Regions from separate parts of the Streptomyces sp. NPDC060205 genome, predicted to be linked through region 1. Evidence: riboswitches for the same ligand, from Rfam matches in the RefSeq annotation. Region 1 holds a riboswitch; the other holds the start of a gene.
The links. Region 1 has a riboswitch for cyclic di-AMP ahead of ACFWGJ_RS25880 (transglycosylase family protein). Riboswitches for the same ligand answer to the same signal wherever they lie in the genome.
Positions count from the first base shown of each region.

Region 2: it holds a riboswitch for cyclic di-AMP, as region 1 does, so the genes downstream of both, ACFWGJ_RS05810 (NlpC/P60 family protein) here and ACFWGJ_RS25880 (transglycosylase family protein) in region 1, are expected to answer to the same signal.

Region 1 is NZ_JBHWZP010000162.1:972-12,387, forward strand. It holds gene ACFWGJ_RS25870 (septum formation initiator family protein) at 1-288, opposite strand, end outside; gene eno (phosphopyruvate hydratase) at 379-1,665, opposite strand; gene ACFWGJ_RS25880 (transglycosylase family protein) at 2,112-2,810, opposite strand; cyclic di-AMP (ydaO/yuaA leader) riboswitch at 2,816-2,985, opposite strand; gene ACFWGJ_RS25885 (transglycosylase family protein) at 3,204-4,112, opposite strand; gene ACFWGJ_RS25890 (cytochrome P450) at 4,332-5,627, opposite strand; gene ACFWGJ_RS25895 (globin domain-containing protein) at 5,799-7,019, shown strand; gene ACFWGJ_RS25900 (nucleoside triphosphate pyrophosphohydrolase) at 7,137-8,123, opposite strand; gene ACFWGJ_RS25905 (SurA N-terminal domain-containing protein) at 8,173-8,820, opposite strand; gene ACFWGJ_RS25910 (protein kinase) at 8,958-10,439, opposite strand; gene ACFWGJ_RS25915 (hypothetical protein) at 10,478-11,077, opposite strand; gene ACFWGJ_RS25920 (N-6 DNA methylase) at 11,221-11,416, opposite strand, start outside.
Region 2 is NZ_JBHWZP010000020.1:40,746-46,140, reverse strand. It holds gene ACFWGJ_RS05820 (NlpC/P60 family protein) at 1-967, opposite strand, end outside; gene ACFWGJ_RS05815 (hypothetical protein) at 1,408-1,761, shown strand; gene ACFWGJ_RS05810 (NlpC/P60 family protein) at 1,841-2,989, opposite strand; cyclic di-AMP (ydaO/yuaA leader) riboswitch at 2,996-3,169, opposite strand; gene pcrA (DNA helicase PcrA) at 3,656-5,395, shown strand, end outside.

The DNA.
Region 1 (11,416 bases):
CCAGCGCGCCTTGAGGTCGCGCAGTTCCTCGACGCGCTCGCGGGCCTGCTCGCGCTCGCGCTGCAGATCGGCGACCTCGGCACGCTGGGACACGTACTGCCTTATGGGGTAGGCGAGGGCCACGACGAGCGAGCAGAGCACGAGGGCGAGGAGCGCCGCGCGGCCGGTCAGCCGCGAGCGGCGGGCCTGGCGTTTGGTCTGGGAGCGGTAGACGCGGGCGGCGGTCTGCTCACCGAGCGCCCGCAGCCTGGTCGCGGTGGAGAACCGGTCACGGTCCTTCACAGCCATCTGTCCGCCTCCCCGATACGTACGTACGTCCCCGCACACGGTACGGGACCGGGTACGGGGACGTACGTACGACGCTGCCTACGAGGGCGTTCAGCCCTTGAAGCGGGGGAAGGCCGAGCGGCCCGCGTACACCGCGGCGTCGTCGAGGATCTCCTCGATGCGCAGCAGCTGGTTGTACTTGGCGACGCGGTCCGAGCGGGCCGGGGCGCCGGTCTTGATCTGGCCGCAGTTCACGGCGACGGCGAGGTCGGCGATGGTGACGTCCTCGGTCTCGCCGGAGCGGTGGGACATCATGCACTTGAAGCCGTTGCGCTGGGCCATCTCGACGGCGTCGAGGGTCTCGGTCAGCGAGCCGATCTGGTTGACCTTGACCAGCAGGGCGTTGGCGGAGCCCTCCTCGATACCGCGGGCGAGGCGCTCGGGATTGGTGACGAAGAGGTCGTCGCCGACGATCTGGACCTTGGAGCCCAGCTTCTCGGTGATGACGTTCCAGCCGGCCCAGTCGTCCTCGTACAGCGGGTCCTCGATGGAGACCAGCGGGTACGCGGAGACGAGCTCCTCGTAGTACTCGGTCATCTCGGCGGCCGAGCGGGACTTGCCCTCGAACTCGTACTTGCCGTCCTTGTAGAACTCGGACGCGGCGACGTCCAGCGCGAGGGCGACCTGCTCGCCGGGGGTGTAGCCGGCTTCCTTGATGGCTTCGACGATGAGGTCGAGGGCCTCGCGGTTGGAGCCGAGGTTCGGGGCGAAGCCGCCCTCGTCGCCGAGGCCGGTGGACAGGCCGCGGCTCTTCAGGACCTTCTTGAGGGTGTGGTAGACCTCGGCGCCCCAGCGCACGGCCTCGGAGAAGGACTCCGCGCCGATCGGGGCGATCATGAACTCCTGGATGTCGACGTTCGAGTCGGCGTGCGACCCGCCGTTGAGGATGTTCATCATCGGGACGGGCAGCAGGTGCGCGTTCGGTCCGCCCAGGTAGCGGAAGAGCGGCAGGTCGCTGGCCTCGGAGGCGGCGTGCGCGACGGCGAGGGAGACGCCGAGGATGGCGTTCGCGCCGAGCGAGCCCTTGTTGTCGGTGGCGTCGAGGTCGATCATCGCCTGGTCGATGAGGCGCTGCTCGGTGGCGTCGTAGCCGACGAGCTCCGGGCCGATCTGCTCGATGACGGCGAGAACGGCCTTCTCGACACCCTTGCCGAGGTAGCGGTTGGGGTCCCCGTCGCGGAGCTCGACTGCTTCGAAGGCACCGGTGGAGGCGCCGGACGGAACGGCGGCACGACCCGTGCTGCCGTCGTCGAGGCCGACCTCGACCTCGACCGTGGGGTTGCCTCGGGAGTCCAGGATTTCCCGGGCTACGACGACGTCGATGGACGGCACGAGCATCTCCTTCTGGGATGTGACACAAGCTGTGCCGGGCCGGAGGCCCGGTTGCGCGCAGGCCGTGGTGGCCCCGCGGGATGAGCCTAACCGGCTGCCGGGGATCGGCCAGCCCTCGACCGCCTCCTGGACAGAACCGAGAGGAAATTGTTTCCGAACGGAACAAAGACACGGGCGGAAAGCCAGGCACAAAAAAAGCCCCGCCCCGGTGCGTACGGGGGAACACGCACCGGAACGGGGAGCCCGTGGGGGACGGGGGTGACCCTCACGAGGCCTCCACTATGAAGGACACGGATGTGAGGGCGCTGTGGTTCAGTCGCGATTCGGATGTGGGCCGGACCTCCGGTCGGGGCCGAGCGGCCAGTGCCTCGGCCGGAGGTGATGTCCGGACCGCCGAAGGGGGACGCGACCGCCGGCCCGCCGGGGGCGGGCCGGCCGGCGTGCGGCCCGCGTCAGCTGAGGTGCAGCTGCTGACCCGGGAAGATGAAGTCGGCGTCGTCGACGATGTCGTCGTTGAGCTTGTACAGCTTCGCCCAGCCGCCCTTGACGTTCTTCTTGTCGGCGATCTCGCTGAGGGTGTCGCCCTTGACGACCTTGTACTCGCCGTCGCCCTTCTTGACCTTCTTGCCGGTCGGAGTCTCGACGGTCTTCTTGGTCGCCGGACGCTCCTGCGAACGCGAGGCGCGCTCCTCGGAGGACTGCGAGTTCTGCTGCTGCGGCTGCGAGGTGCTCTGGTTGGAGCTGCTGGAGCCCGACGGGGCGGTGGAGCCGCCGGTCGAGGCGCCGGACAGGCCGACGCCGCAGCTCGGCCAGGCACCCTTGCCCTGGCTCGCGAGAACCTTCTCGGCGACGGCTATCTGCTGGGACTTGGACGCCTGGTCGGCGGTGGAGGCGTAGGAGCTGCCGCCGTACGCGGCCCAGGTGGAGGACGAGAACTGCAGTCCGCCGTAGTAGCCGTTGCCGGTGTTGATCGACCAGTTGCCGCCGGACTCGCACTGGGCGACGGCGTCCCACTCGGACGCGGTGGCGGCGGAGGCTCCCGTGGCGCCCATCAGCGGGACGGCGACGGCGGCGGTGGTGACACCGGCCAGCGTGGCGATGCGGGCAGCCTTGGACGGGCGACGGTGCTTGCCCTTGTTCGAAAGCAGCATGAAGTAGATCCCCTCACCGACGCCTGCGAGGTGAGCTGTCGGGTTCGGGCCGAGTGAGTTGCCCGGCCGCGTGACACTGCTGTCACGCGGCTTAACCCCAAGCCGTGCCCGGCCATGACGACCGGGTCCGGCACTTACCTGGGTCCCCCGCTCCTGCCTACGGCGCTTTACGCGACGACTGTTCCCGTACGGCCGTTGGCAGGATTCGGCGTGCGACCGTCGGGGCTCACCCATGGCGAGCGGTCACGACCGTAGACACGGGCCGCGCCGAATTTCAAAGACGATCAGGGGTGTTGAGATCCATGTCTCAATTCGCCAAATCGGACATTCAGCGCGAACTACCGCTGCTTTTCGCCCGATTCGGCGCCTTGATCACTACTTGCTCGGCATCGCTCAGCCGTCGACCGCGAGGCGCTGACCGGGGATGATGAAGTCCGGGTCGGAGCCGATGCTGTCCTTGTTCGCGGCGTAGAGCTCGCCCCATCCGCCGTCGATGCCAAGGGAGTCGGCGATGCTGGAGAGGGAGTCCCCGGAACGGACCGCGTACGAGCCCTCGTCGGCGAGGACGCGCGAGGTGCTGTCGCTGCGCGAGGCGTGCCGGCCGGCGTAGTCGTCCGCGCGCGGCGCCATGTCGGCCTCCTCGGCGCTGCCGCCCCGGTGACGGCCGGAGCTGTCCGCGGCCGCGTCGGCCGAAGCGTCGTCGCTCTGGGACGACTTGTCCGAGTCGTCACCCTTCGCCTTGGTGTCGGCGGACGAGCTGTCCGTTCTCTGTGCGTCCGAGGCGGAGTCGTTGTCGGACTTCGAACCGCTGTCCGTGGACGAGTCCGACTTGGCGCCGTTGCTCCCCTTTGTCGCATCCGCGTCCGCGTCGGCCGACGGGCTCGCGGAGTCCTCGGCGAGGCCCGTGTCGACGTCTGCGGAGTCGGAGTCCTGCGTCAGACCGGCGACCAGACCGCAGGTCACCCAGGCGCCCGTGCCCTGCGCGGCGAGGATCTTCTCGGCGACGGCTATCTGCTGCGAGCGGCTGGCCTGGTCGGCGCTCTGCGCGTAGTCGAGGCCGCCGTGCTGCTCCCAGGTCTCCTGGCTCATCTGGAGTCCGCCGTAGAGGCCGTTGCCCGTGTCCGCGCTCCAGGAGCCGCCGCTCTCGCACTCGGCGACCGCGTCCCAGGTCGTACCGCTGGCGGCACTCGCGCCGCTCGCACCGAGCAGGGGGATCGCGATGGCCGATCCGGCCACGCCGGCGGCGACGAGGAGCGCCGGGGCCTGGCGGGGGCGACGATGACGGCCGTTCCCGGAGAGCATGCGATTGCCTTTCGCGTGACAGCAAGGAATACGCACGGGGCACGGCGAAAAGCCGTGCTCGTGACTGCTGCGACGGGCGGACCTGCCGCATTGATGGGTGAACGTAGCGGCACTCGAACTCTTGTCACAAGTCGGTGCAGCGTAGATAACGTGAAGATCACAGAGTTGACGGAGTCTCACCTTCCGTGGCCTCCGGTGCTACGGCCACCAGCACTTCCGTCAAGATGTCGCGACCGGGGTGAACTCCACCGGAAGCGTGCGCAATCCCCGCATGATGAGCCCGCCGCGCCACCTCAAATCGGCCGAATCCCCCGCGAGTTGCAGGTCGGGCAGCCGGGTCAGCAGCGTGGCCAGCGCGGTCTGTCCCTCCAGCCGGGCGAGGGGCGCGCCGAGGCAGTAGTGGATGCCGTGGCCGTAACCGAGGTGTTGGTTGTCACGGCGGGAGAGGTCCAGCGTGTCCGGGTCCTGGAAGCGGTCGGGGTCGCGGTCGGCCGCCGCGAGCACGACGAGTACGGGGTCGCCGGCGGCGATGTCCTGTCCGCCGACGCTGAGCGGTTCGGTGGCGAACCGCCAGGTGGCCAGCTCCACGGGCCCGTCGTAGCGGAGCAGTTCCTCGACGCCCGTCTCCAGCAGGTCCGTACGGCCGGCCGCGAGGGAGTCCTGGAGCCGCCGCCGCTGCCCGGGGTGGGTGAGCAGGGCGTAGGTGCCGTTCCCGATGAGGTTCACGGTGGTCTCGAAACCGGCGAACAGAAGGATGAAGGCCATCGCCGCGGCCTCGTTCTCGCTGAGGTGCTCGCCGTGGTCGGAGGCCCGGATGAGACCGGAGATCAGGTCCTCGCCCGGTGCGGGCACGTCCGTGAGCTCCTGGCGCTTGCGGTGGATCAGCTCAGCGAGGTAGCCGCGCATCTTCTTGACCGACCGGGCGACGCCTCCCCTGGGCCCGCCGCCGTGCCGGATCATCATCCCGGCCCAGTCGCGGAAGTCGTCCTGGTCCTCGCGCGGGACGCCCAGGAGGTCGCAGATGGCGTAGATGGGGAGCGGGAAGGCGAAGTCGTGGATGAGGTCCGCCTCCCCCTTCCCGGCGAACCCGTCGATCAACTGATCCGTCAGTTCCTGCACCCGGGAGCCGAATTCGGCCACTCGCCGGGGGGTGAACGCCTTGCTGACGAGCCGCCGCAGCCGGGTGTGGTCCGGCGGGTCGATGTTGAGCAGGTGGGTCATCAGTTCGGCCTTGCGCTCGCCCGGAATGCCGGTCTTGCCCTTGGCGTGCGCGGGCTCGTCGTGATGGGCGGGATTCTTGCTGAGCCGGCCGTCGGCGAGGGCCTGCCTGGCATCGGCGTACCGCGTGACGAGCCATGCTTCCACCCCGCTGGGCAGCTTCGTCCGATGCACGGGGGCGTGCTCACGGAGCCAGGCGTACGCCGGGTAGGGGTCGGTGGCGAACTCCCAGCTGAAGAGTTCGGGGACGGGCTGCCCCGTGGTCGGCGCGGGCGGCTGTGCAGGCGTTTCGGTCACTCCTCGACGGTATCGGGGGGGACGGCCGGGGCCCGCCCGGTGTCCCGGCGGCCCGCGCTCGCCCTCCCGCGCCGGCCCGGACCATGACCGCCTTACGCACTTGATGACGGGCTGTCCCTGAATGTCCTCCCCCTTGACTGGCCGACTCTCCGGCTATCTACATTCGCGGGCGTGGACCCCGAGATGCTCCGGACCAGTTTCGCGGTCGTCGAAAGACGGGCCGAGTTCGCGCTCAAGTACTTCTACTCGCACCTGTTCTGGCACCACCCCGACGTCCGCGCCCTGTTCCCGCTGGACTCCCCCGAGGACAAGGAACGCCAGCGGGACCGGCTGTTCACCGCCCTGGCGCTCGTCGTCGCCCGCCTGGAGGGGCCGGAACTGCACACGTACCTGCGGGAGCTGGGGCGGGACCACCGGAAGTATCTGGCGCGCCCCGAGCACTACACGGCCGTGGGGGACAGCCTGATCGCCGCGTTCGCCGCGGTGTCCGGGTCCGCGTGGAGCGCGGAGGTGGAGAAGGCCTGGGGCGAGGCGTACGCGCTGGTCACGGACGCCATGCTGGAGGGCGCGGGCGAGTCCGAGAGCCAGGGGCAGCCGTCCTGGTGGGACGCCGAGGTCGTCGGCCGCACCGCGCTGCCCGGGAGCGCCGGGCGCGGGGACGACCTCGCCGTGCTGACGCTCCGTCCGGACCGGCCCCTGCGCCATCTGCCGGGCCAGTACGTGAGCGTGGGCAGTCCGCGGGTGCCGGGGGCCTGGCGCCCGTACTCCGTCGGCAACGCGCCCCGCTGCGACGGCACGCTCGATCTGCATGTCAGCCTCGTCCCGGGCGGTGCGCTGTCGCCCGAACTGGTCCGGCGCACCCGGGAGGGCGACGTCCTGCGGCTCGGCGCGCCGGGCGGCCGGCTGACCCTCCGTACGCCCGTGGAGCGGCCCCTCACCTTCATCGCGGCCGGTACCGGGTGGGCGCCGGTGAAGGCGCTGCTGGAGCAGGTGGGGCGGGCGCCCGGTGGGTACGACGAGGCGCGGCTCTTCGTCGTCGCCCGCGATGTCGCGCACCTCTACGACCGGGCCGTGCTCGACGCCCTGCGCACGCGGGTGCCCTGGCTGGACGTCACCGTGCTCACGCCCGCGCCGGGGCGGCCGAGGGCGCAGGCCACGGAGCGGTTGCTGACGGCGCTGGGGAACCGGGCGAACTGGGCTCGGCACGATGTGTATCTGGCGGGGCCGCCGGGGCTGGTCGCGGGGGTCTCCTCCGTGCTGCCCCGGCTGGGCGCGGAGCCGGGGCGGGTCTTCTGTGACGAACTCCCGACCACCGGGCCGGAACGGGACCGGGACGGGTGTCGGGCCCTTGGGCCCGGAGCGTGGCTGCTGCGGCGGCCTCAGCCGCGGTGACGCTCCGCTGGGGGTGGTGGTGTGTCGTCCGCGGGTCCGGTGGGGGCTGGTCGCGCCGTTCCCCGCGCCCCTGGGAAGGCGGGGCTGCGCCCCGGCCCTGCACGTCGGGTGCGGGGGTCAGGACTCCGTTGCCCGTATGGCGTCCCGGTAGGTGCGGGACGCTGCTCTCAGGGATGCTTCCGGGTCCACGCCGGATTCCTCTGCCCGGGCTGCCAGGGCCAGGAGTTCGTAGCCGATGCCCTCGCCCTGGGGCAGGGGGGTGTCCAGGCCCGCCGTGCGTGCGCGGGAGACCAGTTTCGCGGCCAGGGCCAGGGCGGGCTGGCCCAGCGGGACGCCCTCCGTGACCGATGTCCGCTGCTTCTCCTCGGCCTTGGTGCGCAGCCAGTGCTCCTTGACCTCCTCGGGTGTGGAGGCGGTCTCGTCGCCGAACACATGCGGGTGGCGGTGGATCAGCTTGGTGACGATGCCGGCCGCGACGTCGTCGATGGAGAAGGGCTCCGACCCGTCCTCCGCGCTGCCCTCCTCGGCGATCCGGGAGTGGAAGACGACCTGGAGCAGGACGTCGCCGAGCTCCTCGCGCAGCTCGTGCCGGTCGCCCTCCTCGATCGCCTCGACGAGTTCGTACGCCTCCTCGATGCCGTACTTGGCGAGGCCCTTGTGGGTCTGCTGCGACGACCAGGGGCATTCGCGGCGGATGCGGTCCATCACCTGGACGAGGTCGAGGAGACGGGCGCCCGGGAGGTCGTACGAGGCGGGGAGCAGTTCGAGGTCGGGCATCCGGACGCGTCCCGAGCCGGCCAGCCGGGCCAGGCCGTCGGTCAGGCGCGGTTCGCCCTCGCCGGTGGCGACGACGGTGACCGTGCGCCCGCCGGCGCACGCGTCGACCAGCTCCTGGGCGCCGGGGGCGGTCTCCTCGACCTCGATGCCCGCCTCGCGCAGATACGGCAGCTGCGGGTGGGCGCCGTCCGCGCACAGGACGCGGTCGGCGCCGTGCAGCGCCTGCCAGGCGGGCCAGGACAGGAGTCCGGGCGCGACACGGTGGCTGGTGGTGAGCAGGACGATGCGCCCGGGGCTGGATGCGTTCACCCCTCGAACGTAACCCACGCCACCGACATCGAGGTCACGCCCTGTGGACGGGGCGGATCCGGGACGGCTACGCGGTCTTCTGGCTCGCCGCCGCCGTGATGTCGCGCACCCATGGGAGCTTGGCGTCGACGCGGCTGCTCTTCTCGACGTCCCAGCTGCCGTACCGGGGGTTCAGGTCGACGTCCAGCTTCTTGGAGGCGTCGGACAGCGCCTTCCAGAAGGCCGGCTGGCTGGTGTCCGTGCCGAGCGCGGCGGCGAGCTTCTGGGCCTCGATCTGGACGCGGAGGTTGTCGTCGAGCCGCTCGGGCGGCACCCCGTACTGCTGGAGCCAGCTCACTTCCAGGGCCTTCGCGCCGCCGGCCTGCTGTTCCAGTCCGGTGCGGGCCTGCTGGATCTCCTTGCGGGTGACGCTCACGCCCGCGTCGTCGGCGGCCCGGTGCAGCACCCGGTCGAGGACCATGCCGTGCAGGGTGTCGCGGGTGAGGCCGCCGGACTTGGAGATGGCCTGCTCGTACTGCGCCTCGCCCGTGGTGGCGGCCCGCTGCGCGGACCGTACCTCGTTCACCCGGTTCTCCAGCTGGGAGACCGTGATGCGGTCGTCGCCGACGACGGCCGCGGCACCGGGGTGCGCGTCGCTGCCGCAGGCGGTCAGGAGGGGGGCCGCGGCGGCGAGCGCGGCGGTGAGCAGGAACGCGGTGCGACGGCGGCGGTGCAAGGAGAACCTCCTGTAGGAGATTGTGCGACGGTGCACAAAGTCTTGCGGTGATCGATGGTAGGCAGGGGACCGGCTCTCGGCCACCCATTCGACCCAACGATTCGCCAGGACTTCGGGCACCGTCCCACGCGCGCGGTTCAGCCGCGGACCTGTCCCAGCCACTGCAGGGTCCGGCCGATGTCGCCGACGAGCGGATGGCCGGGGCCCCGCAGCCGTTCGACGTCGTACCGGAGCCGGGCCAGCGTGTCGTGTGCGGCGGCCCGGTCGCCGAGCGCGAGGAGCAGATGGCCGATGCGGCGGCGCACCTCGAAGGACAGTTCGGCGTCCTGGGCGACGTACTGGTTCTCGTAGTAGGGCAGCAGTGCGCGGTACTCGGCGAGGGCCGCCGCCGGTTCGCCGAGCTGTTCGAGGCACTGTGCGGCCTCGTAGCGGAAGCGCAGGGACTGCGGGTCGGCCCGGCCCGCCTCGGTGGCCCGTTCGTCGGCGAGGCGGCGCAGTTCGGGCAGGGCGCGGCGGTACTGGCCGTCGTCCATCAGCGTGGCCGCGTACTGCTTGCGCAGGGTGCGTACGACCGGTGAGTGCTCGCCGTGCTGGGCGGCGGCGGCCGGGAGGATCTGGCCGAGGATGTCGACCGCCTGGGTGATGCGGCCCTCGCCGAGGAGGCGCTTGACCTCGTCGACGGCTCCGGCGACATCGGGTTTCTCGACGGCGGGCGCGGCCTGCGGCTGCGCGGCGGGGGTGCGGGCGCGGTCGGGCCAGGGGGCGTGCGGGCGCAGAAAGGGGCGTGTGGGGTCGAGCGGCCCGCCGGACGGGATGCCGCGCGCGGGGAGCAGCGGCAGCAGTTGCTCGTACGTCTCCTGGGCGGAGTCGGGGCGGTGCTGCGGGTCCTTGGAGAGCAGCCGCAGGACGAGGGCTTCGAGCGCCTCGGGCACCTCGGGGCGCAGCCGGCGGACCGGCAGGGGCGGCTCGTAGAGGTGGCGGTGCAGCACGCCGAGGGCGGTGGAACCGGAGAACGGCACGTCCCCGCTGAGGAGTTCGTGCAGCAGCACCCCGAGCGCGTACAAATCGGTGTACGGGCCGACCGCGCCGCCCATCGCCTGCTCGGGGGCCATGTAGGCGGGCGAACCGATGGGCGAGCCGGTGTGCGTGAGGCGGGTGGTGTCGGTGTCCATCACGGACGCGACGCCGAGGTCGAGCACGGTGACCGTACCGTCCTGCTTGATCATCACGTTCCGCGGCTTGAGGTCGCGGTGGACGATCGGCACGGCGTGCACGGCGGAGAGCACGGCGCACAGTTGCGCGGCGACCGAGACGGCCCACTGCCAGGGGTAGGGGTCGTGCTCGGCGAGGTGGTCGGAGAGGTCGGCCCCGTCGACGTACTGCATGACGAGGAACAGCTCCTCGCCCTCGCTGCCCGCGTCGTGGACCGTGACCAGGCCGGGGTGGTCGACCTGCGCGGTGACACGGCACTCGCGCACGAAGCGGCGGCGCAGCTCGTCGGCCTCCTGGCCCGCGACCTTGTCGGGCCGCAGCAGCTTGACGGCGACGCGCCGGTCCAGACGCTGGTCGTAGGCCGTCCACACCTGGCCCATGCCGCCCTGTCCGATGAGCGTGGACAGTTCGTACCGGCCGGTGATCACCCGTCCCGACGCCACGCTCACCTGCCGTCCTCGTGCTTGCGGAGGTAGTCACTCAGCTCGTCGAGCTCGGCGCGCACCTGGTCGATACGGGCGGGCGCGGGACGCTGCGGCGGCGGGGCCGGGGTCGGCGTGGAGTTCGGGAGCCCGGGTATCGGGGCCGCCTGCGGCACCGGCGTGTGCGGACCGGTCGCGGCGGTGTACGGCGGCTGGGGCTGTGGGTAGCCGTACGTGTGCGCCGGGAGCCGGTGCGCGGCGTACGCCTGGTACGCGTAGCCCAGTGCGTGGAAGTGGCGGATCTCCGCCGCGAGGTAGTACGAGATTGCGGCGACGAGGGAGCCCAGGAGCAGCGCCAGACCCGTCCAGGCTCCCGGGGTGTGGATCTCCTCGCCGGGCTCGGTGCCGATCAGGACGAACCCGAGGACCTCGGCCGCGAACGTGGCCACCAACAGGCCCCAGTCGAGCGATTTACGGGTCACGAGCGCCAGACGCAGCATCATGACCCAGCCGAGAAGGCCGAAGCTGCAGACGGAGACCACCACGAACAGCACGCGCAGGGAGACCAGCACCCCGGTCGAGGGTGGCGGCTGGACCGGCTGCGCCTGGCCATGGCCTTGCATGGTTGCTCCTGGAGGCCTGATGGGGACGGACGGAAGTAGGGACGTGCACGTGCGGAGTCCGAGCGTATAGGCCGACAAGGACAACTGGTCCAGGGTTGTACCGAACCGTTGTCGTGCTGGTCACCGCGTCCGTCCCACGGGCCTCAGCCGGGCTCGACCGTGCCGTCCGTCAGGCCGTCGTACATGCCGCGGACCAGCTGCTCCCCGAGGCGGCCCGCGAGCCGCAGCGCCTCCTCGAACTCGGCGAGCGCGCGGAACCGTTCGCCGTAGACGCGCTGCTGTTCCAGCGGGAGCCGGGGCAGTTGGAGGCGGCGTACGTCGAGCCGGGTCGCGGTGGAC
Region 2 (5,395 bases), on a different contig from region 1:
CCACGTACATCCCCACATGACTGATGCCCGAGTAGAAGAACACCAGGTCACCGGGTTGGAGTTCGGAGCGGGAGACGCGTTGGCCCGCGTTGATCTGCGCGTATGTCGTCCGGGGCAGCGAGATGCCCGCGGAGCGGTACGCGGCCTGCATCAGCCCCGAGCAGTCGAAGGCGTCGGGACCGGTGGCCCCCCACACGTAGGGGCTGCCGAGCTTCCCGTAGGCGTACGAGACCGCTGCCGCCGCCCGGGAGTTGGGCGCGGTCGTGGAAGGGGAGCCCTGGCCGAGGGTGCGGGAGGCCTGGCCGGAACGAGAGGCGCGTGCCGTGTCCGGGTCGTCCGCGCCGATGCGGGCGCGGTCCGCGTCCGGCAGCTGAGACAGCAGTTGGCGGGCCTCGCCGAGCTTGCCGGTGACCGTCTTCTTGTGGCGCTTCAGGTCCGCCTGTCGCGCCTTGAGCGAGGTGAGTTCGATGTGCGCGGCACCGCGCAGCTGCTCGATGTCGCGCAGCTGTGTGCGTACACGGGAGACCGCCGAGGCCTGCCTGCTGCCGGCCCGCTCGGCGAACGCGGCCCCCTCCAGATACTGATCGGGGTCCGAGGAGAGCATCAGCCCCAGCGCGGGGTCGATGCCGCCGTCCCGGTACTGGGCGGTCGCGAGCGAACCGAGCGCGTCACGTTCGGAGTTGAGCCGTTCCGTCTTGCGCGCGGCCTCGTCCTGCAGCGTGCCGAGCCGGTCGGCCGCCTTCGTGGACTTCTCCTTGGCGCCGTTGTACTTGTCGGTGGCGACCTCCGCCTCCTGGTACAGCTTGTCGACTTTCGCCTTCACCTGGGCCGGCGTGAGCTCGGGTGCGGCGACCCCCGTCCCGTCGAACGCCGTCGCGCTCGCCGCACCCGCGAGGGCGATGGTGAAGGCGGTGCGGGCCGTACCGCCGCCGAGTGAGCGCTGTCTGGGCTTGCGGTGCGCTGCCACGTGCGATCCACGTTCCTTCCGTAGCCGCCGAGGCACTGGTGCGTCCACGGCGGTGGCCCTCAGGGGCTGGTTGCACGTCCGGCGGCAGCCCGCACAGGGGGAGCGGACCGCCGCCGGACCTCTTGGCGGTGGTGCCGACTGCCGCCCTGGCCCGGGCGGTTGTGGTGGGGAGCCGGTCACCTGGGGAAGGACGCTAAACCTCACGACACGCCGGCGGTAACGGCATGTACGGAACTGGTGGCACTCGGCCACGAGCTGACCGGGTGCGACCGTGATCCGGGCCCGGTGCCGGCGACTTGGCGTGAGGGGGTGACCGATGGGCGCGTTGTGGGGGAGCGGTACACCCGACGGTGCTATGGGCTCCGCCCTGGGCCCGCGAGAGGCCCGGGCCGCGGGCCGGTGCGGAGCGGCATGCGGGCGTCCGGTTAGGGTCCGGGCTCATGGACGTACTCATTCATGTCTTCGTCGCCCTGCACATCATCGGCATCGCCTCCCTGCTGGGCGGCTTCCTCACCCAGCTGAAGGCCATGGGCGACGGCACGGCCCGCTTCACCCCCGCCATGCTCCACGGCGCGCTGACCATGCTGGTCACCGGCGCGGTCCTCGTCGGCCTCAACCAGGCCGACGACCAGACCGTCAACAACGTCAAGATCGGCGTGAAGCTGGCGCTCCTGGTCGTGATCCTCGGCCTCGTCTACGTCAAGCGCGACGACGAGAAGGTGGAGAAGGGCCTGTTCGCCCTGGTGGGCGGGCTGACCACGGTGAACGTCTTCATCGCGGTGCTCTGGACCTGAGCGGCCCGGGCGACCGCCCGGAACACGGAAGGGGTACGGCACCCAGGTGCCGTACCCCTTCCGGTGTCCGTGTGAGCCGCTAGCCGGGCCGCACCACGCTGTGGATCGGCATGTAGTAGATCGACTCCTCGCGGACGTACGCACCCGGCTTCGGGGCGTGGATCATCATGCCGTCGCCGATGTAGATGCCGACGTGGCTGATGTCGTCGTAGAAGAAGACCAGGTCGCCGGGCTGGGCGTTGTCCACGGAGACCGTCGTGCCGGTGTTCACCTGGTCCCACGTGGTGCGCGGGAGCGTCACACCGGCGGCCTTCCAGGCGGCCTGCGTCAGACCGGAGCAGTCGTACGAGCCGGGACCGCTCGCGCCCCAGACGTACGGCTTGCCGATCTGGGCGCGGGCGAAGGCGAGTGCCTTGGCCGCCTTGGTGGAGGAGGCGGAGTCCGAGCCCGCCGTGCTGCCGGTGCCCGTACCGGTACCGGCTCCCGTGCCCTGCGTCGCCGCCTCCTGGCGGCGGCGCTCCACGTCGGCCGCCTGCTGCCGCGCCAGCTCGTCCGCCTTGCGCCGGGCCTCCTCCTGCTTCTGCCGCTCGATCGCGGCCAGGCGGGCCTTCTCCTCGGCGGTCAGCTTCGACAGGAGCTCGCGCGCCTCGGCGAGCTTGCGCTGGACGTCCGCCTTGGACGTCTTCAGCGTGCTCTGCGTCGTGGTGAGCGTCTCCAGGCCCTCGGAGGCCTCCTGCCGCTTCTTCGACGTGGTGGCCCGCTGGGTGACGTACTCGTCGACGGCCTGCTTCTGGCGGGCGGTCAGCCGGCTCATCAGCTGGGTCTGGTCGAAGTAGTCCTGCGGGTTGTCCGCGAGGAGGAGGGAGGCCGTGTCGGGGGCGGAGGCACCCGTGCGGTACTGCGCGGCGGCGAAGGTCCCGAGCGCCTCGCGCGCGGAATTGAGTTTCTCCGTACGCTGCGCCACGTCGTCGAGCAGCGTGGCGACGCGCTTGCGCTGCTTGGTGGTCTTCTCCTTGGCCGCGTTGTACTTCTCGGTGGCCGTACCCGCCTGCTGGTAGAGGTCGTCGATCTTCTTCTGGACTTCCTCCGTGCTCGGCCTGGGCTCCGCGGCGGGCGAGGCGTCCGCCGTCTGGGAGAGCAGGGCGACCGAGGTCAGGGCCGCGGTGGCGAGGGCAGGTGTCCGGATGCCCAGGGAACTGGGGGGCCGCGACTTGCGGTGTGGCGCCACGAGGGCGTCTCCTTCCGTCATCCGCCTACCGAGTTAGCTGTCGGGTTCGGGCGAGTGCTTCGGAAGGTTTGCCCTACGGTCCGTGTCCCACGAGGGAGTTCGGACCGATTCACCCCAGGATCGGTTGGGTCCCCGGTTCCGGAGGCCACGAGGGCATGCCGGATTCGGCGGAGCCCGCTCGGCCCGGCGTTGTTCGCCGGTGCGGGTCGAGCGGCCTACGCGAAAGTTAGCCAATACGTGTGGCACCTGTGAAGTTTGATGTGCGATATGCCCGATACATTTTCGTGACCTGAGCCACGGGAGTCACCCGCCGACGTCAATTGGTCGCGATGTGATCCGAGTTGTCCCGGAGGGGAACAGGGCGCGCCCTGTCTTCACACGGATATACGGAGGCCATCCGTACGCGGTTCAGGTGCCGGCGAAGTTCCGGCCGGGCGGCCGGGCGGCCGGGCGACTGAGCAGCGAGGCGGCGGGTCGGCGGGGCAGAGGTGCGTACCGCTGTACCGCTGGTATCGCCGCACCCGGTGTCGCTGCCGTGGCGGCCACCGTGTGTAATGGCGTGCTCATCACCGGTGAAGCTCTGCCCTTGGCTCACCCGGCCAGGAATCCGCCGAGTTTCCGGGGTGGCGGCCGGGTGTCAGTGGGGACGCCTAGACTCGGAGAGCGATGAGCAGCCTCTTTGATGACAGCTTCCTGGCGGACCTCAAGCCCTCCGGGGCCCACGGGGAAGAGCCCCCGCCGCCGCCCGAGGACGAAGCGCCGGACCACGGTCCGGACGACCTGTTCGGCGGGCGCTTCGACGTGCCTCCGAGCAGGGACGGCCACTACCGCGACGGCGCGCCCCGGCCGTTCGTGGACCCGGCCGCGCTCCTGGACGGGCTGAACGAGAACCAGCGCGCGGCGGTGGTCCACCACGGCTCCCCCCTGCTCATCGTGGCCGGTGCCGGCTCCGGCAAGACCCGTGTGCTCACCCACCGCATCGCCCACCTGCTGGGCGAGCGCAAGGTGCATCCCGGCCAGATCCTCGCGATCACCTTCACGAACAAGGCCGCGGGCGAGATGAAGGAGCGCGTCGAGCAGCTCGTGGGCCCCCGGGCGAACGCGATGTGGGTGATGACCTTCCACAGCGCCTGTGTGCGGATCCTGCGCCGCGAGAGCAAGAAGCTCGGCTTCACGTCGTCGTTCTCGATCTACGACGCAGCCGACAGCAAGCGGCTCATGGCCCTGGTCTGCCGTGACCTGGATCTCGATCCCAAGCGCTTCCCGCCGAAGTCCTTCAGCGCCAAGATCTCGAACCTGAAGAACGAGCTGATCGACGAGGAGGACTTCGCCGCCCAGGCCTCCGACGGCTTCGAGAAGACCGCCGCCCAGGCCTACGCGATGTACCAGTCGCGGCTGCGCGAGGCGAACGCGCTGGACTTCGACGACCTGATCATGACGACGGTCAACCTCCTGCGCGCCTTCCCGGACGTCGCCGAGCACTACCGCCGCCGCTTCCGCCACGTCCTCGTGGACGAGTACCAGGACACGAACCACGCGCAGTACTCCCTCGTCCGGGAGCTCGTCGGCAGCGCCACGGACACCGTGGCGCACCCCGAGGACGTACCGCCGTCGGAGGGCGACCTCCCGCCGGCCGAACTGTGCGTCGTCGGTGACGCCGACCAGTCGATCTACGCCTTCCGCGGCGCGACGATCCGCAACATCCTCCAGTTCGAGGAGGACTACCCGAACGCGACGACGATCCTGCTGGAGCAGAACTACCGCTCCACGCAGACGATCCTGACCGCCGCCAACGCGGTCATCGAGCGCAACGAATCACGCCGCCCGAAGAACCTGTGGACGAACGCCGGCGCGGGCGCGCGCATCACGGGCTACGTCGCCGACACCGAGCACGACGAGGCGCAGTTCGTCGCCGAGGAGATAGACCGTCTCACCGACGCGGGCGACGCGAAGGCCGGCGACGTCGCCGTCTTCTACCGTACGAACGCCCAGTCCCGTGTCTTCGAAGAGATCTTCATCAGGGTTGGCCTGCCCTACAAGGTCGTCGGCGGTGTCCGCTTCTACGAGCGCAAGGAGGTCCGGGACGTCCTCGCGTACCTGCGGGTGCTCGCGAACCCCGAGGACTCCGTACCGCTGCGCCGCATCCTGAACGTGCCCAAGCGCGGTATCGGCGACCGCGCCGAGGCGATGATCGACGCGCTCTCCCAGCGCGAGAAGATCAGCTTCCCGCAGGCGCTGCGCCGCGTCGACGAGGCGTACGGCATGGCGGCCCGCTCGACGAACGCGGTCAAGCGGTTCAACACGCTGATGGAGGACCTCCGGACGATCGTCGAGTCCGGCGCGGGCCCGGCGACCGTCGTGGAGGCGATCCTCGAACGCACCGGCTACCTCGCCGAGTTGCAGGCC